3 regions of the Brevibacillus sp. FSL L8-0520 genome follow, and region 3 is predicted to be linked to each of the others. Evidence: riboswitches for the same ligand, from Rfam matches in the RefSeq annotation. Region 3 holds a riboswitch; each other region holds the start of a gene.
What was found. A riboswitch is a leader RNA that binds a small molecule or an ion and turns the genes downstream of it on or off. The one in region 3 is predicted to bind lysine.
Positions count from the first base shown of each region.

Region 1 (9,849 bases), 1.3 Mb from region 3:
AAAACAAGGGAGGAAGCGTTGGCAACCAACGTGATACATAACAATGCGGGTAGATCGATTACTTTCCATGGTCCTGATCATCTCCAAAAAAGGGACGGTTACAGGCAAAGAGCTTGCAGAGCATTTTGAGGTATCGTTGCGAACCATTTACAGAGATATTTGTCCCATTTCAGCATGGAAAAAGAACTGCGGGAGTACTTGTTTCTGATCAACAAGGCGCTTAAGTTCTCGGTATAGGGATTTAAAGCCACCCTTTCTCATCGGCAATTTGCACGGCCTGCTGTCTCGATTCGGCTTCCAGCTTTTGTATCGCCGAAGATAAATAGTTTCGCACGGTTCCTTTTGTTAAGTACAGGGCCTTGCTGATGTCATCTGTCGTCATTCCTATTTTGGTCAGGCGCAGCATTTCGATTTCCCGTTCGCTTAACGGATTTTCCTCTTTCATAAAGAGTGTTGCCGCCAAATCCGTGCTGACCACGCGTTCTCCCTTCATCACTTTGCGGATGGATTCAATCAGAAAATCAATCGGTTCATCTTTTAGCAAGTAGCCATCCACCTGGGCATCGATCGCTTTCTTTAAATAGCCGGGACGGGCAAAGGTCGTGACAATCATGATTTTACAGGGCAGGTTGGCTCTTCTTATCAGCTCGGCCAACTCAAGACCGCTGATAAGAGGCATTTCGATGTCAAGCACGCACACATCAGGCTGGTGCTTTTGTATTGCCTCCCAGGCTTGCTTCCCATCCGAAGCTTCTGCCAGCACCTCAATATCGGTTTCAAATTTTAACAAAGAGGCGAAGGCGCCGCGAAGCATTTGTTGATCTTCTGCAATGACGACGCGAATCATAGCGCAGGGTCCTCCTTTCCTTGCCGACGGAGTGGAAGCTTCATGGAAACAACGGTTCCGCCCGTAGGCGAATCAGTTACGATGAAGGTTCCGTGAAGAGCTTGCATCCGCTCGTTCATCGACTGAATTCCATTTCCGCTTTTTTGGTTTACAAGCCCGACTCCGTCATCGGTAATCGTTACCCAATAATGATTGTCCATGGTTTCCAATTGTAGCGTACACCGCTTGGCCCGGCTGTGCTTGACGATATTCGTCATGGCTTCGCGGATAGAGAGAGCGACCATCGTCTCCTCCACACTGGATAACAGCGGAGGCTTCCCCTTTTCCACGACTTCAAATTCGATACCCGCTGTGTGCAGCAGCTCTCGGGAATGCTCTATTTCATTTGCCAGAGAGGTGAATTTCATATCAGAGACCAGTTCTCTGACTTGTTTCAAAGCGATTCTCGATGTGGCCAGGATATCCTTCAGCTCTTCCTTGGCCTGCGAGGGATCTTTGTCTATCCATTTTGTAGCCAGCTCGCTTTTCAATTTGATCATGGTCAGGGTTTGCCCCAGTGTATCATGCAGATCTCTCGCGATACGCTGCCTTTCCTCCTGTTGGATAAATTTTCCGAGCTGTTTATTTGCGGCATCCAACTCACCTTGCAGGGTCTTCGCTTTTTCTTTGATATAAATCACAATCGGAAAAAACATTTGAATAATCATAAACGGGAGAAGGATCGAATTCTCATCGAGAAGGTTGCCCGTTCTCTTCCAGAAAACAGCCATAAACATGAGGGCGATGGCTGCAATCCCTACACCAATATGCCATTTGGACTTTGATCTTCCCAGAAGATCAGCAAAGATGAACCCATAAAACAGGAGATTCGGACCGACATACATACCGAGCAGAGCAAGCGTAACAAAGCCGGTGAGAACGGCCGCCAAAAGGTATAGATTCCGATACCAAAGCCCCATGTAAAATGAAACGAGGAATGCCAGCAGAAGAATGAAGCTTCCCGAGAGACCAAGCGTTGAATTCGAACGTAGAACATAATAAAACAAAAACACAACCGATATGACATCTAAGAGCAGATAGTTTTTGATTTGTTCTCTCGGGTAGAGCTTCCTTATCATTGATAGCCTCCAGAGCGGTTATCTCGTATCGAAAATCCCTATTGCACGTCTACGGAGCGTTTCCATAGGTCCAAACCTGAAACCTTGAAGCCATGCCGTTGCAAACAGTATTTGGAATACGGATATTCCGATCCAAACTACGATAATTGTCACGGAATCCAGCTTTCCGCCAAGAGCAAAACCCCAACCGTAGAAAAGAATGGAACAAATGATATTTTGCATGACATAGCAGCTTAAAGACATTTTTCCGGCATTTTCAAGAAGGCCCCAAAGCCAATTCAACTTCGTATATTGTATCATTCTTCCAATAATCGCCAAATACCCTACGGAAAGAAGGGGCGCGAATAAATAGCGAACAGGGAGATCAAAAACGCCTCCAGGGATAAAAATCAACAGGTTTAAAGGCAAGCCGATAAACATTCCCAGTTTGAAAAGCTTGTCGCGCTGTTTTTTGCCGTTCTCATCTTGAGAAAAGACCCCCGCACGCATGAAGCGAACACCAAGCAAAAATAAAAAGACATTCATGGGAATCGTGAAGATCGCTTCCAATCTAAGCGGGACGAAATGAGACAGGCGATAATGGACTTGCTGCAGCCAAGAGCCGTCTCTATAAAGAGCGATGACTTCGTCAGAACCGCGCAGTGTCATATTGGCATCAATCAGACTAATCACCAGGATCCCCAGGATGGCAGTTGCATGCAGGCTTCCAAGCACTTTCATCGTTATGGATATCAAGCGGTCGCCGCCTTTGACGATGTAGGCGACGATCATTGCAGTTATGCCATAGCTCATTAAGATGTCATACTCCATGACCAGGGTAAAATGCAGCAAGCCTTCCAGGAATAAAAGCGAGGATACCCAAATATAGATTCCAGGCCAAGCGTTCCCTTTGCGAATGGCTTGCTGATATTTTAGCTCAAGTCCTACTCCAAACATGATTGTCAACAATCCCAGCAGCTTCCCGTTGACGAGAAATAACACGATCATCCTGATGAGATCGTCTTTTGCCCACCACCCAGAATAATCATATGTCGTAAGGTAGGTAAGATCCCCCAAATGGGCGAAAATCCATATGTTTGTCCCTAACGTCCCGAGGATTGCAAAGCCTCGCAGAATATCAAGAAGACGGATTCTTTCTTTGCGTTGTTCCATATCCCTCACCCTTTTGCGTATGAATTTCATGTAGTCTTAGTGTAGCCATGAAAAGAGCGAGGGAACATTCACACCTGTAAAGAGATGTTTATGACTCGTGTCATAAAGTTTGTAACAAGCAATCAAATCAAGCCGTTTGCTGGTCGGCCTCAGATGGTGGAATTGGCTCAAGGCTGTTTTCCAAGGGACAGGAAGAGGATGGGAGTCCCCGCTATGGTAAGTAACAAATGATAAAATACGGGTGATGCTATGTTTATAAGGAGATTGGTACCGTTCGTCGTCTGTTTCCTGCTGGCTGCTTGTGCGAGCTCTACTGTAAGCATTGATAAAATAAAAAAACTGAGCTTTCAAGTATTCTTACCGGAGTCTCTGCCGGATGGTTATACTGAACAAAAAACGCTCTTGGATCTAAATGAAGGGTCTCTCTTAATCTCGTACGTAAACAGCGATACGTACATTGAACTTCTGCAAATGAAGAAATCAACATACGACTACCATCCGATGATCGAGTGGTACGCAAATAAAGGCAACAGTCAGAAATCCGATGATCGGTTTGAGATAGTCGGCAATTATGTGGTAGATATGGATAATTCGTTAAACAAACAAGGTGTGTGGGAAGCAGTATTTCTGCCGAAACAAGACTTGGACAGTCAGACGAAATACAACGAGCTTCGCTATTATCATCTGCAGTCAAACAGCAACGAAGAAGAGCGGAAAACATTCATGGAGAGCCTCGCCCCCATACATTGATGAGAGGAATAAGTCTTTTTGCGCATACAGGAACGCAAAAAATAGTCTGCCAGCATCATTTGGAGAAAAGACCCAGGTTGACAGAATTAACATAACATTGTAAACTCAAAAACATAATTGAATATGGACCTCACTTAAAACAGTGAGGTAGAGGTTGCGATATTTAACAGTCCTTGGCGGAGTTCGAGAAAGCGTTGATGCCAGGGAGAAGGAAATGTCGCCGAAGCTTGCAATATTTCTCGGTATTGCATTGCTGGGTCTGCAGTTAAGAGCTGCAGGACTGTCTCAATAAATGACCCGATTTATTGAGTTGTGCTATCTCATCTGGGAAAAGAGAGGTATTTGGGCAACTATGTTTGTAGTGCGACCTGAGTCTATCTCAGGTCGCTTTTTGCATTTTTTCAGCCAAAAAACCAGAAGCCAAAGGAGAAAATGAACCATGAAAAAACAGTCATCATTCATAGCTATGTTTCTATCCGCTGTACTTTTGCTCGCAGGATGTGGGACAGGCGGAGGCAGCTCGCAATCTGCCTCAACCGATGAGGGAACATTCAAGGTAGGGATGGAAGCGGGATACGCTCCGTTCAACTGGACCCAAATGGACGATTCCAACGGTGCTGTGAAAATCGACGGCAATGCGGAGTACGCAGGCGGATACGATGTAGAAATTGCGAAAAAGATTGCGGATGGCCTGGGCAAAAAATTGGTCATCGTGAAAACGGAGTGGGATGGCCTTGTTCCTGCATTAACCTCCGGCAAAATCGATGCGATCATTGCAGGGATGTCTCCAACTGCAGAGCGCAAACAAACGATCGATTTCTCGGACAACTACTATAAATCCAATTTGGTCATGGTCGTGAAAAAAGGCGGAAAATACGAGAACGCTACTTCGATCCAGGATTTCAAAGGGGCAAAAGTGACTGCCCAATTGAATACATTCCACTATTCCGTGATCAATCAAATCGAGGGCGTCGTTCAGGAGCCTGCGATGGACAACTTCCCGGCGATGCGCGTAGCGCTTGAATCCGGAATGATTGACGGTTACGTCTCTGAGCGTCCGGAAGCCGTCAGTGCCTCCACGGCCAACCCGAACTTTGCCATGGTCGAGTTTACGGATGGATTTACGACCTCGGAAGATGATACGGCCATCGCTGTCGGCGTGAAAAAAGACAGTGAATGGACGAAAAAAATCAATGAGATTTTATCCGGCATTTCGGAGGAAGAGCGTACCAGGATCATGGATACAGCCATCAAAAATCAACCAGCAGCACAATAATCGCTTGCGAACCGGCTGCATCTCCATGCAGTCGGTTTTATGCGCATAGGGCAGGGGAGCTTCCCTGCATGAACGGAGGAGAACGATGAGCTTCGAGTGGATTGTAAAAATCATTTCCGAAAACTGGCCCATGTTCCTTCGCGGAGCGGGAATGACCCTATTCATCGCTTTGCTCGGAACGATTTTGGGAGCCATCATTGGCCTATTGATCGGGCTTATCCGGACGATCCCCGTTCCGGAGCGGGGAGCCAAAAGGGCGATTTTGAAAGCAGTCAATGCCATTCTAGCTACGTATATCGAATTTTTCCGGGGAACACCGATGATTGTGCAGGCGATGGTCATCTACTACGGTTCCGCCTTGGCATTCGGGGTTGATATGGACCGGATTCTGGCCGCCGTCTTCGTCGTGTCGATTAATACGGGAGCGTACATGGCCGAGATTGTTCGCGGCGGGATTATTTCGATTGACAAGGGACAGTTTGAAGCAGCCCATGCGATTGGGATGAATCACGTTCAAACGATGATGAATGTCGTGCTGCCGCAAGTGATTCGCAATATCCTGCCGGCAACGGGGAACCAGTTTGTCATCAATATCAAGGATACTTCCGTACTCAATGTCATTTCGGTCACCGAATTGTATTTCACGACCAAATCGATTGCCGGGAATAACTTCAGATATTTCGAGTCCTTTTTTGTTGCGTGTGTGATGTATTTCATCATGACCCTGATCGTCACGAAAATTTTGCGCTATTTCGAAAGAAAGCTGGAAGGCCCGGACAATTACGCCGTAATGGCGAATCCCGTGCAGGTAGAAGGCAAGAAATAATCGAGGAAGGAGGCGAGCATATGGAGGCCATCATAGAAATTAAACACGTCAACAAATACTTTGGCAGTCACGAGGTATTAAAGGACATCGATTTTTCGGTCAAAAAAGGAGAAGTCGTCACGATTATCGGTTCCTCCGGATCGGGCAAATCAACGCTGCTTCGATGCATCAATCTATTGGAAAAGCCGAGCGGCGGGGAAATTATGTATAAGGGTGAAAACATTTTAGACGAGAAGCACGACATTTTCACCTACCGCCGAAAGCTGGGCATGGTATTCCAGCAGTTTAACCTGTTCAATAATCACAATGTGCTGAGCAATTGCGTGGTCGGGCAAGTAAAGGTGTTAAAGCGATCCAAGGATGAAGCTGAAAAAGTCGCGATGAAGTATCTCAAAATTGTCGGGATGGACAAGTATGTGAACGCCAGGCCGAATCAATTGTCGGGCGGGCAAAAGCAGCGCGTGGCCATTGCGCGGGCTCTTTCCATGGAACCGGATGTGATGCTGTTCGATGAACCGACATCGGCGCTTGACCCGGAAATGGTGGGCGAGGTGCTGAAGGTGATGAAGCAGCTTGCCGAATCCGGTCTGACGATGTTGATCGTCACGCATGAAATGGAGTTCGCAAAGGAAGTCTCCGATCGCGTGGTCTTTATGGACAAGGGAGTCATCGCAGAGGAAGGAAGTCCCGAGCAAATTTTCAACCATCCGACTCAAGAGCGGACGAGAGAATTCTTGAAGCGGACGTTGCGCAGCTCCTGAGTGTCTGATACGTTTCGGAATGTTGATACGTTCCAGAGTGTCTGATACGTTGCTGAGCGGTGAGCGTCTCCTGCACGCGCATCATTATAAAAAGAACGCAGTGAAGGCAGTTTTTACGCCAAAAGCCAGGTTCCTCCGGTGAGGGAGCCTGGCTTTTCGTATTTGTTATCACATTTGGCAAGTTCATGTAAAGAAAACACTTATCGCGCCCGTTCTCCGGGGACATTGATTACGCACAAGACCAGGAGGGCAAGTTTACAGCGACTCGGCCATCTTCTTTAGCTCATCAATGGGGGCGTTCGCTTTCAGGCTATACACCACGCCGTCTTTTTCCCATACCAATACCGGGAGCTGTTTTAATTCAGGATGCATAAAGCTTGACAGAGGTGCCGTTCCGACGAAGGCAGTTCCCTGGCCAAGTTGAACAGGCTTCATGTCTGCGGTATCCTCTTTCGAGAGAGTTCTCTTTTCGTGCACCAGAGAGAAGTAGCTTCCTGTGATCCCTGCTGCCCCGTCGTAAATCGTGATGGTCGAGCTGCCTTTGTAGATGTTGGCGCTAATTTTGACGTTCTCTTTTTTCACGTTGCCGGGTAGATAGGCCGGCAATTTGACAGCCGCGCCAAACAGTTCCGAGGCTTTGGCGGTATCAAGCTCATGTACCAGTACTTGCTCCTCGTCCGAATCCTCAATGACGTTTACTTTATTGCCTTTTTCCACAGACTCGGCGATTTTGACCAATTCCTCGGGCGAAAGCCTGCTGGTCAAACGATAAAGAATGCCGTTTTCCTCTTCCCAGATCAACACATGTACATCGCCGTGCGCTTCCTTTTGCACTCCCTGGTAGGCTGGCCCCTTCTTGGTTGCAATCCTGGTCAAGCCTTTGCTCTCTGCGGCGAAATCGCCTTTCCACATTTCCAGGTAGAACGGCAATTCTGTTTGACTGAAAAAAGAACCTGCGACATGTTTGGTTTTCTCCGAGAAACGCAGAGTAACGGATGTCCTGTCTCCCGGAATGTAGCTGGGAAAGTGCAGCTCGAATCCGGCTTGCCTGGAAATGACGGTAGCCTTGTCTTCCGCTTTGGAAGAGGCAGGTTGTTTCGGCAACTGCGTTTGGTTTAGGGATGGTGCTGAAGATGGCGGGAGCGGTGATTTTGCATCACTCGCCGCACTTGCCGGAGAAATCGACACGATCAACATCGCTCCAAGTGCATACGCAGAAATTTGTTTTTTGAGATTCGTTTTCTTTTTCATTTCAGAAGCCTCCTGTTTTTTACATGATTTGGCATACACTCCTCATTACTGAATTGCGCTTGTGAATCTTACAGTAAAAATGATTGATTGGCTCATTCGGCGATTTGTGGAAAAAAGGTGTAAGTTTTTGTTTGGTTTTTCAGTATTGGTTGGGTAGGGAGCGTGAAAAGGAGGAACATCGATGGATGAAGATCGGAACTGGGTCCTTCAGGTGTTGGACGGCAACAAACAGGCGTATGCGCATCTCATTACCAAATATAAAGACAGAATATACAACGTCCTGTACCGCATGGTTCACTCAAGAGAAGAGGCAAAAGACCTGACGCAGGAATGCTTTATAAAAGCGTTTCAAAAGCTCGCCAGCTATGATCTGAACAGAAAGTTTTACCCGTGGCTCTGTCGGATCGCGATCAACCATTGCATTGATATGCAGAAAAGTCAAAGGCTTCAGACTGTAGATTTTCATGAGATCGATCAGCTTTCGATGACGAATGAACAAACGCCGGAAAGCGCCTATATTCAAAAGGAGTTTGCTTCCGAAATGCGGGAAATGCTAGACGCGTTGCCAGAGAGCTATCGGCTTGTCTTGCTTCTCCGCTATAGCAATGACCTTTCTTACCAGGAAATCAGCGACATCCTTGGCATCCCCGTCAGTACAATCCAGGTAAAGCTGCATCGCGCCAAACAAAAATTACGAGCGAATACCATGCGCTGCTCGCCAAAGGGGTGGTCCGTATGAAATGTGAGGAATGCCAAGCGCTTCTGCCCACCTATGCAGACCGGGAAACAGACGCGGCCGATACTCTGCGGGTGGAGGCTCACTTGCGCCATTGCAGGAAATGCCAGGCTGTCTATGCGAGGGTGAGTGAAGAGGTTGAATTGATCCGGGATGGATGGATGATGGAGATGCTCCCTGACGATTTTGCAAACGAGGTGATGCAGCAAATCCAAGACGAAGGAATAGAAGTAGAAAAATCTGATCCAGTGCTGAAGAAGGGCGGGGGGCCAGCCAAAAGGAGAGGACTGCTAGTCTCATCTGTTGTCGCGGCGGCTGTGCTGGTTATGGCGATCGGTACCCAGGTTTCTCCTGCGTTTGCTGCTTTTCTGTCTTCCTTTTTCCAGACGATCACAGGCGAGGCAGGCTTGAGACAAGCGGCAAAACAAGGCTTCTCCACCGAACTGAATCAAGCGGTGTCGGACAACGGAATAACGCTGAGGGTAAAGGAAGTCATAGCCGATCCCACCAGGATTGTGCTGTCGTATGTCCTGGAGGATGCGCAAGGACGGATACTCCCGGACCAGTTTTTTCCTGCCTATGGAGCAAACAACGTATATGTTGTGGACGCAAATGACAAGGTAATCCGGCGAAGCCCGCTGTTTCGTAGGACAGATAAGTATGCAGACCTGGTGTTTCCTCTCGAAAATCCCCCTGAGCAGGTCACAGTCCATCTGGAGATTAAGGGCATCGGTTCCAAGGAGCTGCATAAGACCCATCTGAATATGGAGATTCCTGTTGATTTGCGCAAAGGTATTGCTGCAACCAAAAAGCTGAAGGTTGAAGAGCAGTACACAAGCCCAAAGGGAATGACCGTCAAGTTGGGACAAATCACATATGCGCCAAGTGCGACCGCATTGGAAGTAGAGACGGAGTGGACCTTGGAAGCAAGGGAGAAAATAGTGCGGCAAGTGGAAGAGTTGAAAGCAAAGGGCGCAAGGGAAGAGGTGGCCACTCGACTGCTCTCATCCCATCACCCGGAATTTACGATCCGTGATAAAGAAGGCAACATACTCGCAGATTCCCGCCAAAACAGCAATTATCAATTCGAGTCGGGGTTGATTTATACACTTCCCGGCTCAAACGAGCAGCA
Region 1 covers NZ_CP150171.1:5,290,335-5,300,183, reverse strand. The annotation lists partial or broken gene NSQ24_RS25640 (HTH domain-containing protein) at 44-160, shown strand; gene NSQ24_RS25635 (response regulator transcription factor) at 242-847, opposite strand; gene NSQ24_RS25630 (sensor histidine kinase) at 844-1,965, opposite strand; gene NSQ24_RS25625 (DUF418 domain-containing protein) at 1,984-3,117, opposite strand; gene NSQ24_RS25620 (hypothetical protein) at 3,589-3,867, shown strand; lysine riboswitch at 4,008-4,193, shown strand; gene NSQ24_RS25615 (transporter substrate-binding domain-containing protein) at 4,307-5,143, shown strand; gene NSQ24_RS25610 (amino acid ABC transporter permease) at 5,229-5,969, shown strand; gene NSQ24_RS25605 (amino acid ABC transporter ATP-binding protein) at 5,990-6,730, shown strand; gene NSQ24_RS25600 (DUF4367 domain-containing protein) at 6,986-7,981, opposite strand; gene NSQ24_RS25595 (sigma-70 family RNA polymerase sigma factor) at 8,163-8,720, shown strand; gene NSQ24_RS25590 (DUF4179 domain-containing protein) at 8,717-9,849, shown strand, end outside.
Region 1: linked by a shared signal. The riboswitch ahead of NSQ24_RS25615 (transporter substrate-binding domain-containing protein) and the one ahead of NSQ24_RS06280 (amino acid permease) in region 3 are both predicted to bind lysine.

Region 2 (9,849 bases), 510 kb from region 3:
TTACCAGGCCTTCCTCATCCAGCTCCGGCTCTCCTCTTTTGTTCCACATCACTTCCATTGTATAGAAGGGCGTCTGGTTCTGTTCGCTATTTCGATAGATGCCGCTCGTTATGACTTCATGCGTACACGGTATGTCTGTCCACTGCTCTATTCTCTTGATCGCTTCTTCAACGGTTATCAGCTTCAAGGGCCATTCCTCCAAAGTACAAAAAATACACCTCTCTTTCAGTACGTGTGAAGAGCCCTGGTGGTTTCCTGAAAAAAAAGCGTACATCCCAGAGCGGATGCACGCTTTTTGAAAGCTGTGTTTCTTCTTACGAGAAGAAGAAGCGTTTCACAGCGTATTTGGTTGTTTCTTTGTTCATGTGAGCGATCGAAGTGGTGAGCGGAATACCTTTCGGGCAAGCCTGCACGCAGTTTTGCGAGTTTCCGCAGTCACCGATACCGCCGTCCTCCATCAATGCTTCCAGACGCTCATGCTTGTTCATTGCACCAGTCGGATGCTGGTTGAACAAGCGCACTTGCGAGATAGCGAAAGGACCGATGAAGTCGGATTTTTGGTTGACGTTCGGGCATGCTTCCAGACAAACCCCGCACGTCATGCACTTGGACAGCTCATAAGCCCATTGGCGCTCTACCTCAGGCATGCGCGGACCTGGTCCCAGATCGTGGGTACCATCGATCGGAATCCATGCTTTGACGCGTTTCAGGGCGTCAAACATGCGGCTTCGGTCGATAGAGAGGTCGCGCTGAACCGGGAAGGTGCTCATCGGCTCAAGACGGATTGGCTGCTCCAGCTTGTCGATCAGAGCGGAACATGCCTGACGCGGCTTGCCGTTAATCACCATCGAACAAGCGCCGCACACTTCCTCCAGACAGTTGGACTCCCAGTTGACCGGGGAAGTCTTTTGTCCTTGTGCGTTTACAGGGTTGCGCTGAATCTCCATCAACGCACCGATCACGTTCATGTTCGGACGGTACGGGATTTTAAATTCTTCCACATACGGAGCGCTGTTAGGGCTGTCTTGACGAGTGATTTTCAGATGAATAAGCTTTTCTGCCATGATCAGTTCCCTCCCCTCTTACTTCTTCTTCTTGTCAGACGTATAGTCACGTTTACGCGGCGGAATCAGGGAAACATCCACGTCTTCGTAGTAAATTTCCGGTGCAGTCGTCTCCGGATTGTACTTGGCCATCGTTGTTTTCATGAAGTTCTCGTCGTCGCGCTCTGGGAATTCAGGCTTGTAGTGAGCGCCGCGGCTCTCGTTGCGGTTCAATGCGCCGAGCGTGATCACGCGGGCGAGCACAAGCATGTTCCACAGGTGACGAGTGAAGGATGCGCCGGAGTTGCTCCATTTGCTCGTATCGTTGATGTTGATCTTCTTGTAGCGCTCCATCAGTTCCTGAATTTTTTCATCCGTTTTTTGCAGACGGTCATTGTAGCGCACTACCGTTACGTTATCGGTCATCCACTCACCCAGTTCCTTGTGGAGGAGGTATGCGTTTTCAGTGCCGTCCATCTTGAGGATGTTGTCGTACTTCTCTTGGTTTTGCTTGGTATAGCTGTCGAAGATCGCAGAAGACAGATCGTCGGCAGACTCATCCAGACCGTTGATGTACTCGATCGCTTTCGGACCAGCCACCATTCCGCCAAAGATCGCGGACAGAAGCGAGTTCGCACCCAAACGGTTTGCACCGTGCTGGGAGTAATCGCACTCACCTGCAGCAAACAGACCAGGAATATTGGTCATTTGGTTGTAGTCTACCCACATGCCGCCCATCGAGTAGTGAACAGCCGGGAAGATTTTCATCGGAACTTTGCGCGGGTCATCCCCGACAAACTTCTCGTAGATCTCAATGATTCCGCCCAGTTTTACGTCGAGCTCTTTCGGGTCTTTGTGAGACAGGTCCAGATATACCATGTTCTCGCCATTGATACCCAGCTTCATGTCTACACAGACGTGGAAGATTTCGCGGGTCGCAATGTCGCGCGGAACGAGGTTTCCGTACGCCGGGTATTTTTCCTCAAGGAAGTACCACGGTTTTCCGTCTTTGTATGTCCAGACGCGGCCACCCTCACCACGAGCGGATTCAGACATCAGGCGCAGCTTGTCGTCGCCAGGAATCGCAGTCGGGTGAATTTGGATCATTTCGCCGTTCGCGTAAATGACGCCCTGCTGATAAGCCGCAGACGCTGCTGTACCCGTATTGATGATGGAGTTGGTGGATTTACCGAAGATGATACCAGGTCCACCGGTAGCCATAATGACGGCATCTGCGCGGAAAGAGCGAATTTCTGCAGAGCGCAGGTTTTGTGCCGTAATCCCCTTACAGGTGCCTTTCTCATCCAACACGACACCGAGGAAATCCCAATATTCGTACTTGGTCACAAGACCTTCCGCTTCAAAACGGCGAACTTGCTCGTCCAGAGCGTACAGGAGCTGCTGACCGGTTGTCGCACCAGCAAAAGCGGTACGGTGATGCTTGGTTCCCCCGAAACGGCGGAAGTCCAGAAGTCCTTCTGGTGTACGGTTGAACATGACGCCCATCCGGTCCAGCATGTAGATGATGCCGGGAGCGGCGTCACACATTGCTTTTACAGGCGGCTGGTTGGCCAGGAAGTCTCCCCCGTATACGGTGTCATCAAAGTGTTCCCAGGTGGAGTCGCCTTCCCCTTTTGTATTAACGGCACCGTTGATACCGCCCTGCGCACATACGGAGTGGGATCGCTTTACCGGAACCAGGGAGAACAATTCGACGGGAACGCCTTTTTCTGCTGCTTTAATGGTAGCCATCAAGCCGGCCAAGCCACCACCGACAATGATCAGTTTACCTTTTGCCATGTATGAGTCCCCCTATCCCTATTGAATGAACGCTGCCATCGCGCTTAAGCCGATGAACGAAACGATAACGAAAATACCCATGGTTACGTAAGTGGCAATGCGTTGGGAACGCGGGCCGACAGTGATTCCCCAGTGAACGAGGAAAGACCAGATACCGTTGGAAAAGTGGAACACGGTGCTGAGAATCCCGATTGCGTAGAAAATGATCATTACAGGACTGCTCAGGATATTGGCCATCATGTCATAGTTGACTTCGGCACCCATCGCTTTTGGAATACGTGTCTCAAATACGTGCCATGCGATAAAGATGAGCGTGATAATACCTGTCAGGCGCTGCCACAGGAACATCTGGTTCCGGAATTGACTGAAGCTGCCGACGTTGTGCTTTGCTTGGAAAGCAATGTAGATCCCATACACAGCGTGGAACAGGATGGGAATGTAGATAAAGACAAATTCCAAGACAATCAAAAACGGAACATGTTCAATCAATCCTACGACCTCATTGAACGCTTCCGGTCCTCGGGTTGCCTGATAGTTCGCTGTCAAGTGGAACAAGAGAAACAGCCCGACTGGGAACAAACCGAGTAATGAGTGAAGCCTGTGACTCAAAAAGCTATGGCCTTTCGCCATACAGTGGTCCCCCTTTCAATTATATGTCGCGTCCTTTTCATAGAGCTTTTCTCCACTATCCTAACCCATTGCCACCATGGTTACACATAATCGAAGGGCGACTTTCTCCCTGGGCGTGGCAAATTGTGTCGGAATACGGAAAAAAGTTGGGCAAAACGTTGACCAAAACCAATTGTACTCCTGTCTTTATAGAGCGTCAAGACAATGAATAGACTAATTCTATTTTTAGAATGGACTAAAAAAATTTGCTATTTTCTATGAATCTGTCATATCCCGCTTCTCTTTCTCATACTACTATATCAAGTAACAAACCAGACCGCATTCTCTCGCAGGCCTCGGTGCAAAACCTTTGCAAAAAGGGACAAGCACCGGCCGCCTGTGCTAGAAAAGGAGGCATCCCGGTGAAAGAACAGGAACAACTCGGGGCACTGCTCCCCTCCCGTGTCATTACCGACATCGAACGCATTCACATGCCCTACCTGGGCTATCATCTGCTTCGCGAAAAACTGACAAGCACTCTTTTGGGAGAAAGCGAGCAAGCCATTCTCCACTGGCTGGGAAAAGACATTGGCCGTCAGATTCCGATCCAGTCCGCAGCGGGCCTCGTCATGCCTTTTATCAGGCTGGGCCTCGGCAAGCTGGATGTCCTGGAGGAGGGAGAGCGTCATTATCGATATCGATTGACGCACACGATTTTTTCATACATGCCGCCTGAACGAATTTTGCGCTCTCTGGCCCTGGAATGCGGAATCATTGCCGGAGCCGTCAACAGGTGGCAGGGCAGGGAGCCGGAGGTGCGAATGGAGCTGGCCGAGAAGGGGAGCGTCTTGATCTCTTTGGCTGTTTGAATGCGTGATTCTTCTGGTGCCATCACCTGAACAAAAGTCCCGGATCAGCTTCCCTATATTTATATAGAAGAAACAGGAAAATGGAATCAAATGCGCCTCGCTGCAATGAACAGCCAGACGGTCATATTTAACCCCCCTCTTCAACGAAAAGGGGGGAGGCGACTCTTGTATGTGGTTGTGCTTACAAACTGTGCACCACGGCTTCTTCGCTTACGTCCAAGCCGTAGGCCGTATGCAAGCTGCGAACTGCCAGTTCCGTAAGTTCTGCGGGAATCACGCAAGAAACCTTGATGTCGGAGGTGGATACCATTTTGATCGTGATGTCCTGCTCGGCCAAGACGCGGAACATCTCGGCGGCAACCCCCGGATTGTTCACCATGCCGGCACCGACGATCGATACCTTGGTCAGGCCCTCTTCATGATCGACTTTTTCAAAGCCAAGCTCTGCCTGATTGGAGGAGAGGGTTTCCAGCGCTTTTGGCAGGTCGCTGGCAGCCACCGTGAACGAGATGTTCGTCACGTCCGCATCATAGGAGCTTTGGATAATGATGTCTACATTTACCTGGTTGTCAGCCAGCGTATTGAAGAGGCGGGACAGGGTTCCCACTCGCGCAGGCATGCCCACGACCGTCAGTTTTGCCACATCTTCATCATGTGCCACGCCGCTTACTACTCTTCCTGTTTCCATATTGGCAACCTCCTCTACGTACGTACCTTCTTCAGCCGTAAAACTGGATCGGACGACGAGCCGCACTTTGTATGTTTTGGCCGCTTCCACAGAGCGCGGGTGAAGAACACCGGCCCCCAGATTGGCCAGCTCCAGCATTTCGTCATATGAGATACTGTCCAGCTTTTGCGCGGACGGAACGACCCGCGGATCGGCCGTATACACGCCGGCCACATCCGTAAAGATCTCGCATCTGTCGGCATTCAGGCCGGCTGCAAGCGCTACGGCAGAAGTATCGGAACCGCCTCGTCCCAATGTGGTTATTTCTCCTTCGGCACTGACCCCTTGAAACCCTGCCACAATGACGACACGTCCCCGGGCCAGTTCCTTTTGAATCCGCTCGGTTTTGATTTCCGTGATCCGCGCTTTGCTGTGGATCGCTTCTGTTGTGACACCAGCCTGCCAGCCGGTGAGAGAAATGGCGTCATAGCCGCGCTGATGCAGAGCCATGGACAAAAGTGCGATGGAGACCTGTTCACCTGTCGCCAAGAGCATATCCATCTCGCGCTCCGAAGGGTAGGCGGAAATTTGTTTGGCCATATCCACCAGCACATCTGTCGACTTGCCCATCGCGGATACGACAATGACCATATCATGGCCCGCTTTTTTATATTCAATAATCCGGTCTGCTACTCGAAAAATGCGTTCAATGCTACCAACGGAGGTCCCTCCGTATTTCTGCACGATCAACCCCATGCGGCTTCTCTCCCTTTTCCTTGAATAGACCAATGTCTCTATGGATATTCTCTGTCGAAACGAAACGTTGCATGAGTCTTTTCCTTATCAAAAAAGGCAACGACAAGGAAAATACCTGCCGTTGCCTACGTAATAGACAATATCGGTTCCTCCTTCCCTGGACCACGCAAGCCGCTGGCACAAAGCATGACAGTACAGCCCCTGTCATCTACACGCAGCAGACTCGTGAGATAGCTCTCCATCCGGCAATGGGGTATTGCTCGGATGACAGTCCTGTATTTGTTCAACACAGGCCCAGCACGCAAGGAAGCGGGTCTTCCCTCCGTACTTCGGCGAATCCCCCTTTCCGCTACCCGTCAACGATCCCGATCTCAGGGTGGTACTCATGGTTTTCGCGCCTCTACCTCACTCCAATAAAGGGAAGTGAGGTTACATATTCTGTTTGAAAGGGATTATATCACGCAAAAGGCACCGGTTCAAATATTATTTTGAACAATTTCTCAGCTCACATCTTCCTGAGATGGGCGATAATCTCCCGGGCCAGCTTGTCGCCAATCCCGAGCTGCCTGAAATCCTCGACAGTCGCCTCTTTCATCTTTTTCAGCGAACCAAAATGCTGGAACAGAAGCTTGCGCCGTTTTTCGCCGATGCCGGGAATGTCGTCCAACTGGGAAGAGAGCATCGTCTTTGTCCGGGCCTGCCGGTGAAACGTAATCGCAAATCGGTGGACCTCATCCTGCACGCGCTGGAGCAGGTAAAACTCATAGCTGTCCCGCTTCAGCTCGACCGGCTCGGGCGGATTCCCGTAGAGGAGCTGGGCAGTCTTGTGCTTTTCATCCTTGGCCAGACCGCATACCGGGATGTAGAGCCCCAATTCATTTTCCAGCACATCCATCGCAGCGCTGATCTGTCCTTTGCCTCCGTCAATTACGATCAGGTCGGGCAGCGTCTGGTTTTCCTTCAGCAGGCGCGTGTACCGGCGCCGGACTACCTCGCGCATCGAGCCGTAATCATCCGGCCCCTCGACGCTTTTGATCTTGAATTTCCGGTACTCTTTTTTGTCCGGGCGTCCATCTGTAAACACGACCATCGCAGAGACCGGCTCTGTCCCCTGAATGTTGGAGTTGTCAAACGCTTCGATCCGGTGCGGGGTTCCGATCCCGAGAATATGGCCCAGATTGTGCACAGCCTGAATCGTCCGGGCATCGTCCTTGGACATGAGCGCAAATTTCTCCTGCAGGGCAATGCGGGCATTCTCGCTGGCCATCTGCACCAGCTCCCGCTTTTTGCCGCGCTTCGGCGCATGCACCTTCACGCCCAGCCACTCGGCGAGCAGCTCCGGATCGCTTTCCTCCGGCAGCAGGATTTCCCGGGGGAGGGCATTCTGCTTGTCAAAGTAAAACTGGCTGACGTAGGACATGAAATCCTCTTTTTCGCCGCCGTAGTAAGGAAAAGAGGTCGTATCCCGCTCAATCATTTTGCCTTGCCTCATATAGAAAACCTGGACGCACATCCAGCCTTTCTCTACAGAAAATCCGATGATGTCGCGGTCGACCGTATCGGTGAAGGTCACCTTTTGCTTCTCCATGACCGCCTCGATGCTGCGGATCTGGTCACGGTACTCCTTGGCCCGTTCAAACTCCATATTCTCCGCCGCCTGCTGCATTTTCTCCGTCAACTGCTTTTTCATTTCCTCGTGGCCGCCGTCGAGAAAACGGGCAATCTCCTCGACCAGCCGCTGATTCTCCGCCGCCTCTACCTCGTACACACAAGGCGCCAGACATTGTCCCAAATGGTAGTAGAGACAGACCTGCTTCGGCATCGTTTTGCACTTGCGCAGCGGGTAGAGTCGATCCAGCAGCTTTTTCACCTCGGAAGCCGCGCCCGCGTTCGCGTACGGACCGAAGTAACGTGCCTTGTCCTTCAGCACTTTGCGGGTAATCTCCAGCCGCGGCTGCGCTTCGTTGGTGATCTTGATGTAGGGGTACGTCTTGTCGTCCATCAGTTTGACATTGTAGCGCGGATTGTGCTTTTTGATCAGATTGCACTCCAGGATGAGCGCTTCGATCGCTGAAGAGACGACGATGTATTCAAAATCGGCAATCTCGCTGACCAACAGCTGCGTCTTGCCGTCATGGCTTCCGGTAAAATAGGAGCGAACGCGGTTTTTCAGCACTTTGGCCTTGCCCACGTAAATAATTTCGCCCTCTTCGTTCTTCATCAGGTAGCAGCCCGGCTTATCCGGCAGGACTGCCAGCTTGTCTTTCAAGGAGCTGTTCACGGCTGCTCCCTCCCTTTCATGTACTCTCTACTCTCATAGACCGCTTCTGCGGTGCTGGGCAAGCGGTTGTTCCAGTGTATAAAAATCATCCTCCAGAGCGCTCATCCGCTCCAGCATCAGCTTGCGGCAATCCTCAACCGCCTGATTGTAAACGACAGGACCCAGGGTTTTCACAAAAAAATCAAGCATCTGCTCTGCGGCCAGACGCCCCAGCTCTTCTCCCCGCTCATCCTGAAAATACAACTGAACCTGGTTGATCACATGCTCTCTCTGTTCACGTGGAAACTTTGTCATTTTCACCTGAGTTCCTCCTCCCGCTCATTTGTCACACGTTTCTTTCATAAAAGATTTTGCAGGAAAACCATGTATGGCAATCTCGGTACATCGAGGTGACTGGCTCAAATTTGAAATGCGCACCGAATTCCCCCGCACACATCTGAAAAAAGCAGATTGAGGGAACATACGTTGTCCTTCCATGTTACCATGTTTTCAGTGAAAACTCGACGGAATCTCTCCCCATCCGTTTGAAAAAGCACCGTATCCATCCTTGGCCAAGCCGAAAAAAGCAGCACCCGCCATTGGCGAATGCTGCTTTTTATAGACCGTATTGCAAGGCTTACAGGTGTTTGCCGACAGTTCCCATGAGGGCTTCCTTCGGTTGGAAACCGATCACTTTATCTACCGGTTGACCGTCTTTGAATACGATCAGGGTAGGGATGGACATGACGCCAAAACGGCCTGCAGACTCCGGATTGTCATCGACGTTTACTTTCACGATTTTGAGCTTGCTGCCTACTTCGCTGTCGATTTGCTCCAATACAGGTGCGATCATTTTGCAAGGGCCGCACCAAGGAGCCCAGAAGTCAACCAGGACAGTTCCGCCTTGCTCTACTTCCTGGGAAAAGGTCTGATCGGTTGCATTAACGATAGCCATGGAATATTACCTCCTTAAATTCGGTACGGAAAAAGGTTCCACACGCCACTCAGTATACCATCCCCCGTAAAAAAAGACTACGTGCGGCGACACTTTCTGACATGTCAAAGTATAGTTTGTCCGAAGCGCCCGTTCCCTATCGCCTTCTTGGGCTGCCTCCGCAAAAAACAGCCTCGCTTCAGAGGAAGCAAGGCTGCAGATGTTCGTAAGCCAAGGGTTACACCAAAACCTTTTTAAATTCTGCAGTCAGCAGCGGAACGACCTCAAACAGGTCTCCCACGATACCGTAATCAGCTACTTGGAAAATTGGCGCTTCCGGATCTTTGTTGATCGCGACAATGACTTTGGAATTGGACATTCCCGCCAAATGCTGAATCGCACCGGAAATGCCGCAGGCGATGTACAGGTCCGGCGTCACCACTTTTCCGGTCTGGCCGATCTGCATGGAGTAATCGCAATAGTCGGCATCGCAGGCCCCGCGGGACGCTCCTACCGCCGCTCCCAGCACGTCAGCCAGCTCATTGAGCGGCTGGAAGCCATCCGCGCTCTTTACGCCGCGGCCGCCGGAGACGATGATCTTCGCTTCTGAAAGGTCGACCTTTCCGCTCGTTTTGCGAACGACTTCGCGCACGATGGAACGAAGGTCTTTGATCTCGACTTCAAATGGCACGACCGTCGCGGTTTTGCCTGTGTCGGCAGTACCTGCGGCGATGTTGTTCGGACGGATTGTAACCATGATTTTTCCGTCTTCAAAACGGCGCTTTTGAAACGCCTTCCCTGCGTAAATCGGCCTGACGAAAACTGGACCCGCTTCGAGCGCGGTAACATCCGAAACCAGTCCCCATCCAAGGCGTGCAGAAACGCGAGGAGCCACGTCACGGCCGATCGCC
Region 2 covers NZ_CP150171.1:1,708,308-1,718,156, reverse strand. The annotation lists gene NSQ24_RS08615 (hypothetical protein) at 1-187, opposite strand, end outside; gene sdhB (succinate dehydrogenase iron-sulfur subunit) at 315-1,064, opposite strand; gene sdhA (succinate dehydrogenase flavoprotein subunit) at 1,083-2,843, opposite strand; gene NSQ24_RS08600 (succinate dehydrogenase cytochrome b558 subunit) at 2,862-3,473, opposite strand; gene NSQ24_RS08595 (DUF2507 domain-containing protein) at 3,875-4,321, shown strand; gene NSQ24_RS08590 (aspartate kinase) at 4,503-5,744, opposite strand; lysine riboswitch at 5,968-6,155, opposite strand; gene uvrC (excinuclease ABC subunit UvrC) at 6,250-8,025, opposite strand; gene NSQ24_RS08580 (DUF2164 domain-containing protein) at 8,059-8,319, opposite strand; gene trxA (thioredoxin) at 8,642-8,959, opposite strand; gene NSQ24_RS08570 (electron transfer flavoprotein subunit alpha/FixB family protein) at 9,177-9,849, opposite strand, start outside.
Region 2: linked by a shared signal. The riboswitch ahead of NSQ24_RS08590 (aspartate kinase) and the one ahead of NSQ24_RS06280 (amino acid permease) in region 3 are both predicted to bind lysine.

Region 3 (9,849 bases):
TATCTGGTGGTCGCACCGTACGGAGAAAGGGTTGTCGACCGCGACGGGCAGCAGATGAGGTTTCCAAATCTGGAGGAGGTCAGGGCCGAGCTGGAGCGAACAGAAGCATCCGGCAAAGTCAACAGCTACATTCGCCTGGTCAAAACGGAATTCGCCGTCTCCAATCTGCAGAGGAGTGAGTAGATGAACCGCCTCAACAACGAACGCGGAAGCGCGCTCTTGATCGTCCTGTTTATCGTCGTGCTGTTTACGGTGCTCGGGCTGTCCATCCTCAGCTACGTCGCGCAAAGCTCCCGGCAGCACGTATTCTCCGAAGACGAGATTCAAGGGAAAATGCTGGCTGACATGGGCCTGGCCTACTTTCAAAAATACGCCGAGCAAAACCTTTCCTTTGACGATGAGGAACTTGCACAAGCGCTGGAAGATGGGAGCGGCCAGGAAAAAATCAAGAACGTCCTAAGCAATATCGCCGCTGAAATGAACGACACCGACTGGGAGAAGGGCCCTTACAAGCAAACCATGCTCCCTCCCCTGCCGGACGGGACAGCCCAAGGCTTCGCCATCGGTTACCGCATTCTGGACGAAATCCGTTTGCAGAAAGATCCCGGACAGCCATACGTGCTGAAGCTGAAGGTCTCCGCGATCGGCATTCCGGCTCGCGGAAGCGAAGACCTGTCCGTAGTGAAAAGCCGGGTTCGCCTGGATTCTACCGTGTACATAAACACGATCGCCGCACCGTTTCATTATGCAGTCAGCACTCCCGGAGAGCTGCGCCTGTTCGGCGGCTCCAACATCATCGGCAATGTGACGGCTCACCATGTGGTCACTGCGACACACTACCGGTACAGCGAGGAGACCCCCGATGGGCAAGGCGCCGAGTGGACATCAGGCTCTTTTGAAAAGAACCTTCCATATTTGGAAGGCGTACTGTCGCTTTCACAGAATGCGAATCGTTCCGGCGGACTGGTTAGCGGACTGTATCAGCTTGAGAGACTGGAGGAGGAGGCTCCTTCCGCTGCAACGCTCGCAGACGAAGCCGACCAGGCACTCATCTCTGACCGGCAAAGCCTGGCGTCGCTTTTTTCTCCCAAGACGCTGCCCAAAGACAGCAAAGAGACGCTTCTCTCCGCGCCATCGGACAGGCCGTACGAGCCCGGCTATGAGCCTCCCGTCGTGCAAAATACAATCGATTCGGCCAGGTCTCTGTCCTTCCCTGGAGGAGAGTCGACGAAACAATACATCTCTCAAATGATACGTGAGGGAAAAGCAAGCTCGCACGAAGAAAGAGTAGCAGCAGACGAGTCCGTTCAATTGGAAGAGCACAGCGGGGACTACGCGTATCTGAATGAAGGGTTCCGCCTCATCGACATTCCTACCGGAAGCGAATCCATCGCGATTCTGGCCGAAGACAGCAAGGAAGGCTTGGACGGCTCCTCCGCCGTATCCCTGACCGCCCGCTTGACCGGGGATGAATTGGCCGGGGGATCTGTGCGCAAGCTGTATATCGCACCTGCCTCTTCGGACGAGGATTCTTTGGCTACGGTTGAAATGGGCAGACTGGGCTCCTTCATCCCGGATGCGGACGCCTCCGAGAGAAACAGCGGAGAGCCCTTCACCTTTGAGGGAACGATCTATATCAAAGGAAATCTGGACATCGTCGGTGACATCCGCATCAACGGCACCATTTTTGTCGATGGCGATGTGCTGATCCGGGAGATTACCAACCTGGACGACAAGAATCTGGCGATCGTCGCAACCGGCAAGATCAGCCTGACCTCCCGTTACACCGAGGAGACCGATCATACGAGCAGCGTCGATGCGTGGAAATCGCTTCCGCCCATCTCGGCCTTTCTCTATTCGGAAAAGTCAATGGAAATCTACTCGGTTGCCTCCTTTAACCGCATCCAGGGCGGCATTGCGACTGGCGGCCCGTCCTCCTACATCGAGCTGAACACCAAACGAAACGAGGACGACCGTCTCGCCTCCCGTCTGGCCATTCAGTTCAACCGCAGGATTTTCGAGCAGGAGACCCCCGGCCTGCCTGTTGCCGAGGAGTTCTTCGTCGATCTGTACGATCTTCAGTACAGTCCCCACCCCGACGAGGTGGAGCTCGTTCCGTAAACGTTCAGTGATATCCTGAGCGAGTCCGGGGATGCTCGGCTTTTTCGGCCTTCCCCCTCGTCTCGCCCCTCCCCGTACGGGCCAAAAATAGAAACGACCCTATCAAGCCAAAAAGAACCTGAAGCCTTTCACAGCTCCAGGTTCTTTTTGCTAGTTCAAGTTGTTTTTCGCTTTGACGGTGACCGTTTCGATCTTCTGATACGGCCTGCTCTCCAATAGCTCGCCTGTTAAAGAGTGATAAATATTCACCTTCACAAAGATCGCGATCTGATACGTTTGACTTTGACCGGAGCTTGTCTTCAGGTTTTTGACGATTTTGTTTTGCTTCCCGTTCAGAATACTGGTTCCTTTACCCGCAACGATTTCTCTCAGCAAGTCCGCATCCCCATCGGAATCGCCAATCGCATATCTCGCTGCAGCCAGCTCCAGATCCTTCTCTGCTCGGAACGAATACCCGATCTCCACTTGAACAGCCCTGTTTTCCAAAGCTGCTGTACCGTTGTTCACTCTAACGTAAAGGTTGGGCAAATCATCATAATCCGGGTCACCCCCACCGCCGCCGCTTCCCGGTTTGGGCACTTCTATGATCGCCGTTTTTACGGTGGGAATCCCCAAATGGATGTCGCCATTCAGCGGATTTACCGCCTTTACAGCAACCGGCGTATCCACGTATTTGCCGTTCACTTTTACGTAATCGACCAAAAACTCTCCTCTTGCCTTCCCCTTGTCGTTCTTGTCGAAAGCCACCGGGAAAGACTGCCACTCGCCCGTCCCTACTCTGTAAAACCATTGCGTATGCTCGTCAACGGTATCCATGACAGGGGTGACAATGACTTTTGCGCTGTCCGGCAGCGTCAAGCCCTGGCTCAGTTCAAAATCAGGCGGAACGATAGGTTGTCCCAATGACACCTCGCGAACGACAATTTCATTTTCATCCGGTGTCCCATCCGGTTGGGCATAGTTTCCATCGCGGTTAAAGTCCTGAAACATCCCGACGACAAGCGTGGTCGGACCGGAGGGATTCAAGGGAATGCCGGTCGCCTTGTTGCCCAGATTAAAAGGAACCCACGGGGAGGATGCGCCCACCTCCGAAAGGTCGACACCGGGCATCCAGAAAAACTTCACGTCTTCCATGACCAGCGTTGTCGGCTCTGCCTTCAAGCTGCCCTTTTGATTCAATGGCGAACCCTCTCGCTCCAGTGTCGCTGCAAATGCCGTTACGGGATTCAGCAGCAAGGTATTGCTCACAGGATCGGCCGATTTGCCGCTGGCGTTTTTCGCCTCTGCCTGGACAGGCGTCGGCCCCACTCTCAGCACTTCGCCGATTTCCTCGCCGCTTTTCTTGCGAGCCGCTTCCACTTCAAATGTATAGGTGACCTTTTGTCGCCCATCTCCCAAAGAAGACGGCTTTGCTTCATACAGCGCTGAGGCGGGGAGCTCAGCACCGCCAACCTTGACTGTCAGCTTCATCGGGAACGACTCTGGAAAATCGATGACTTCCGCCGTTACAACCGCTTTTTCCGGATACATCGCATCCCAGCCATTGTTCGCAGCAAGGTCGAGGACTGGCTTGCTCGTTACCGTAATCTCACTTGAGGAGGAGAATTTGCCGTCCGGTGTTCTGGCGGTAATGACCGCACGCCCTGGCTTCACCCCCGTGACGATGCCGTTGGAGGAGACTGTAGCGACCTTGCTGTCAGCAGACGTCCAGATCACGCTTTGATCGGCGTTGTCAGGCGTAATTCTGGCCTTCAAGCCGACCGTCTCCCCTACGAGGATCGAGGCTTTTTCCGGGGTGACCTTCAGTCCTGTCACTGGCGGAATATTCGTATCCACCTGCAGTGTCAAATTGTTGAAGAAACGGCTGTTGACCGCGTTTCCTTCCCGGTACGTCAGCTGCGAGTCGGACAGCAGGTACGTGCCGGTCCTGGTCGGCTTCACGGTTATGCCAAACGAAACGGGCGCAGCCTGATACACATCCCCTTTGCGCTCGTAGGTGATGTCCGGAAGCTTCAGCGTCAGCGTCCCATTGTCGCTTCGCTTGCTCCACGACTTATCGATGCTCTCGATTGGCACCTCCGCAGGGAACGGCTCGGTCAGCGTAACGTCCGTGACGGCGAATGTCTCCGGCAACGGACCATAGCCCGCAAAATTAGCGATTACCCTGTTGTTGACTACAGACAAACCAAAAGTGGCAAAGGCGTTGACCGTGACCGAATCGCGGCCCTTCAGCATATCGGCGAGCTGGCTTTCGTCTACCAGGGGAATGGTGATTTCCTTGACTCCCGAGCGGATCAAATCTTTCAGCGTGTCCAAAATGTCATCCTGCTTTGCGCTCGGTTCCGCAGTGAGCTGTTGGTTGACAGACACTTCGCCGCTATAGCCCGATCTCATCACACTGAGAAAATGGCTTTTTCCTCTTCCACCCAAAGCAAGTCCGCCGTTGTTCGAATTCCCCTTTCCGTTCACCTTCACTTTGTCCAGTTCATAACCGATGTCATAGCCTTTTCCGTAGACAAACGGCTGATTCAGCAAAAAGAACGGACGAATCCCCGTTGCTCTGCCGGCGGGTTTGTCGGCCAATCCTTCAGCCGAAAAGGACTTGGGCGTGACCGTGTAGCGGATTACACTCGTTTCCCCCAGCTTGATCGCCGATTTGGACAGGGAACGGGCGAGGTCCACCGATGTGAGCGGCGTATGGATCGTCACCTCGTATGTGCGTTTCGTCTTTCCGTCCTGCGCCGTGACGACGATCGTGACCTTGGTCGCACCCGGCTTGACCGGGATCACCTTGGGGGTGCCGCTCTGATGACTCTCTCCGTTTACGGTCATGCTCGCCCTGCTGTCTTCGAGCGTGGGGGTGATCGCAACAGTTTGGACATGGCTGTTCAAATGAACGTCATAGCTGCCTTGCGACCTGTCAAAGCCGGGCTCAAGCGGGACCAGTGTCTCCCCTTTTACCGTCAGATTTTGCAGGTAGGCGTTGTCGCTTGGCTGCGGGGCGAGCTGAAAGTCCAGTATAGCGGTGTCTCCTGCCTCAAAGTTTTCAATCAGCTTGAGCTGCGGGATGTACCCGTCCTTGGCCGCTTCCACAGAGACCAGACCTGCGGGGACATCCTGGAGGATGTACTCGCCTTTCGCATTCGTCACTGCCGAAACAATTCCCCCGGCAGATACGACAGCACCCGCGAGCGGCTTGGGAGGCGAGCCCGAATCCGTAACCTTGCCTTTGATCGTACCGGTGTGCTTGTACTCTCCGAGATTGATCAGCAGCTTGACAAAATCGATGGCTGCACCGTCTCCGTACGGATTTCGCGTCGTCTTGTCATCGAGAAGGATGGTCAGGCTTCCGTCCTTCAAGAGCGGCAGGTATTCATCCGGAATTTGGACGCTGATCAGCTTTCCGATCGGCCCATGCTGGTTGAGCGAGTTGATAACGTTCTCCAGAAACGGCGCCCGGACGCCGTTCAGCTCGGCTGTATATTTGACCCGCCCCGGATACTTCCGCGGCTGATAGTCATTGATGAACATCTGGAGAATGGCCCCTTCGATCGGGGTGTTTTTCGTGTCAAAGGTTACCTTGATGGGAACGACCGGATTGGCTGTCTTGCTGTAATTGTTTCGGGTATAGCCGTCCGCCACATGATCATTGGCATCATTTTTGGGGTTCCGCAAATCCGGATATTGAAAGGAGCTGATCACCATCAGCTGGTCCGTTCCTGCCGGATCGGTCGGCTGGTGAGTTACTTTCGGATATGGGGCCCCTGTGCTTTTTCCCGAAAATGGATCGTAGCCGTTCGGCCAGCCTCCGCCCAGATTGTCGATATCCCCGACCCGGACCATCAGATCGGCCTCTGTCGTATCGTACTTTACGGCATACGGCTTGGACCAATCCCCGTTTAACGGATCGTTCGTGCGATTTACCGCCGACGCAGCCATAGCAGGACTGCTTGTCCATTCCAGCGAAAAACCGGTAAAGCAGATCAGAAATGCGAGGCACATCAAAAACAGTCGATGCAGACTCCGCTTCATGAAAACGGCTCACCTCTTTCCTTTATTTGCGTTCGAGCTATGCAGTGTCTTTGAAGGGAAGACATCTAACATTCCTAATTATGGTACTATTTTACCATGAATAAAGACTTAGATGACTAGATGGTTTTTGTAGCATCTGTTACACATTTTTTTGCAGCCTGCGATCCCATTAGCTGTCATATCCACACCATAATCTTCATACTGTCAGAGCATGGCCCTCTTTTCCTTCGTACCCTTCTCCAGCTTCGATAAACCAAAAATAATAGACCGTCGCGATGTCCCGGACCTCACTGCCACAAAATCACACTTGATTTTAAAGGAAAAACCCATATACTTGAACCATAACATAATCTCATAGCAATTATCCTCATCAGACACGATGAGGATAGAGGTCGCGGCTTTTATATTATTCTGTACGAGATCCAGAGAAGATTGATGACTCCAGAAGAAGGAAAAGCTGCCGAAGTCTGCCGTGTATTCTCTGTACACACAGGCTGGGGCTGTACCCGACAAGGGACAGAACTGTCACGTTTGCCAGCCGAGCAAGCGTGGTGTGCTATCTTCCGTGAAGGCTTGGTGGGGATTGGATCATACCGCCCTTTTGCCGTTTTTGGCTTGTGGTGGTATTTTTATTTCCGGCCTTCCTTCCCGCAAATCAAGAGAAAGGTCGTGTTTTTATTTTATGTCTTCCAATCAATTGCAACGCGGATTGAAAGCCCGTCACTTGACGATGATCGCCATCGGCGGATCGATCGGTACCGGACTTTTCCTGGCGAGCGGCGGCTCCATTCACTCTGCCGGTCCGGGCGGTGCTTTGGTTGCCTATATAGCGATCAGCCTGATGGTCTTTTTCCTGATGACGAGCCTCGGTGAGATGGCGGCGTTCATGCCGGTATCCGGCTCCTTCAGCACTTATGCGTCCAAATTTGTCGATCCGTCCCTCGGCTTCGCGCTCGGATGGAATTACTGGTACAACTGGGCGATCACGATTGCCGTCGAGCTTTCAGCCGGTGCGCTCATCATGAAATACTGGTTCCCGGACACGCCGTCCATTCTCTGGAGCGCGCTTTTCCTCGTCCTTATGTTTGGCTTAAATATGTTATCAGTAAAAGGATACGGCGAATCCGAATATTGGTTTTCCTTGATCAAAGTAAGTACGGTCATCATCTTTATCATCGTCGGCGTATTGATGATTTTTGGCATTATGGGCGGCGAAGCAGTCGGCTTCCACAACTTTACCAAGGGAGATGCGCCGTTCAGCGGCGGCTTTATGGCGATGCTCGGCGTCTTCATGATCGCCGGCTTTTCCTTCCAGGGAACCGAGCTGGTCGGGATTGCCGCAGGCGAGAGCGAGGACCCGGCCCGCAACATTCCGAAAGCCATCAAGCAAATCTTTTGGCGCATCCTGCTGTTCTATATTTTTGCGATCTTCGTCATCGGGATGCTGATCCCGTACGACAATCCGAATCTCATAAACAGCGACATTACGGACATTGCAGTCAGCCCGTTCACGCTGGTGTTTGAAAAAGCGGGGTTTGCCTTTGCCGCTTCTGTCATGAACGCCGTCATTTTGACATCCGTCCTCTCGGCGGGCAACTCCGGGATGTACGCGTCTACGCGGATGCTGTATGTTCTCGCCAAAGAAGGAAGAGCTCCCAAGCTTTTTGCCAAAGTGAACAGCCGCGGCGTGCCGACCAACGCCCTCCTGCTGACAACGCTTATCGGGATGTTTGCCTTTCTGTCCTCGCTGTTCGGGGATGGCACCGTCTACGTCTGGCTCTTGAATGCTTCCGGGATGTCCGGCTTTATCGCCTGGCTCGGGATTGCGGTGAGCCACTACCGCTTCCGCAAGGCGTATCTGGCACAAGGCTACGATCTGAAGCAACTGCCTTACCGGGCGAAATGGTTCCCGTTTGGACCGATCCTCGCCTTCATCATCTGCCTCATCGTCGTGCTTGGCCAAAACTACACCGCCTTTACCGGCGAGACGATCGACTGGGGCGGCGCACTTGTATCGTACATCGGCCTGCCGCTCTTCATCCTCGTCTGGCTGGGCTACAAATACACGAAAAAAACCAAGGTCGTTCCGCTGCACAAAGTGGATTTGACCAACGAGCAATCATAAGCGGCGGCTCTCCTGCTCTCCTGCAATGATGTGCTCACCATCCAACAGGCAAGGCCGGGATCAGCTCCCGGCCTTTTTCCATGCACGCCAATCTTATTTGGCAGAAACCTTTTGGACAAAACGTCCCATCCGCTCCAGCGCCTTTTGCAGCTGTTCCAGCGAAGTCGCATAGGAGCAGCGAATATGGCCCTTGCCGCAGTCGCCAAACACATCACCCGGCACCACTGCCACCTTTTCCTCCATCAGCAGGCGTTCGGCAAATTCGGCTGCCTCCAGGCCCGTAGAGCGAATGGAAGGAAACGCGTAGAAGGCTCCCTCCGACTCATGGCAGGCCAGGCCGATGTCCTGAAACCCTTGAACGACGAAGTTGCGGCGCTGACGGTAGCTCTCCACCATCCGCTCCATGTCTGCCTGTCCGTGACGCAGCGCTTCCAAGGCAGCCATCTGAGCCATTACCGGCGCGCACAGCATCGTGTACTGATGGATTTTCAGCATCCCCGCAAGCAGGTCGGGAGAAGCGCAGACATAGCCGAGCCGCCATCCCGTCATCGCAAATGCCTTGGAAAAGCCGGAAATCAAGATCGTCCGGTCCTTCATCCCCGGCAGAGCCGCGATGCTGTCGTGCATTCTTCCATAGGTCAGCTCGGCGTAAATCTCGTCGGAGATGACCAGCAGATCGTGCTTTTCAATCACCGGAAGCAGCTTGCTCCACTCCTCGGCAGTCATCGTGCTGCCCGTCGGGTTGTTCGGGTAGCAGAAGATAATCGCTTTGGTCCGCGGGCTGATGTGGGCTTCCAGCTCCTCCGGCGTCAGCTTGAATTGCTGCTCAGCGTTCGTCCGCAGGAAGACAGGCTCCCCGCCAGCCAGCCGGATAACCGGCTCGTATGATACGTAGCAGGGCTCTACGACCAGCACCTCGTCGCCCGGGTCGATGATGGCGCGCAGCGCGATGTCAATCGCTTCACTGGCCCCGACAGTGATCAGCATTTCTGTCTCCGGATGATACGAAACAAAGAAGCGCTCCTCCAGGTATTTGTGAATTTCTTTTCTGAGCTCCAACAGCCCGGCATTGGACGTGTAGGCCGTATAGCCCCGCTCCAGCGATGAGATGCATGCTTCCCGGACACGCCAAGGAGTGACAAAGTCCGGCTCCCCTACGCCGAGCGAGATGACGCCCTCCATCGAAGCCGCCAGATCAAAGAAGCGGCGGATGCCGGACGGCTTGAGCGAAGCAACAGTTTGCGACAGGCGGTTTCGTAACACAGTGTGCTGACTCATGGGGTGACCACCATCCTGCGGTCCTCATCCCGGTCCTCAAACTGGATGCCGTCATGCTTGTATCTTTTCAGAATAAAGTGCGTCGCTGTCGATACGACCGAATCCATCGTCGCCAGCTTCTGCGAAACGAATGCAGCCACTTCCCGCATCGTTTTGCCCTCCAGCACGACAGACAAATCGTAGCTGGCTCCGGACATCAGGTAGACAGCCTGGACCTCAGGAAAGCGACAGATGCGATCCGCCACCTCGTCAAAGCCGACATCGCGCTTCGGCGTTACCTTGACATCGATCAT
Region 3 covers NZ_CP150171.1:1,200,636-1,210,484, reverse strand. The annotation lists gene NSQ24_RS06295 (prepilin-type N-terminal cleavage/methylation domain-containing protein) at 1-183, shown strand, start outside; gene NSQ24_RS06290 (hypothetical protein) at 184-2,121, shown strand; gene NSQ24_RS06285 (cadherin-like beta sandwich domain-containing protein) at 2,272-6,153, opposite strand; lysine riboswitch at 6,532-6,720, shown strand; gene NSQ24_RS06280 (amino acid permease) at 6,836-8,278, shown strand; gene NSQ24_RS06275 (aminotransferase) at 8,372-9,556, opposite strand; gene NSQ24_RS06270 (Lrp/AsnC family transcriptional regulator) at 9,553-9,849, opposite strand, start outside.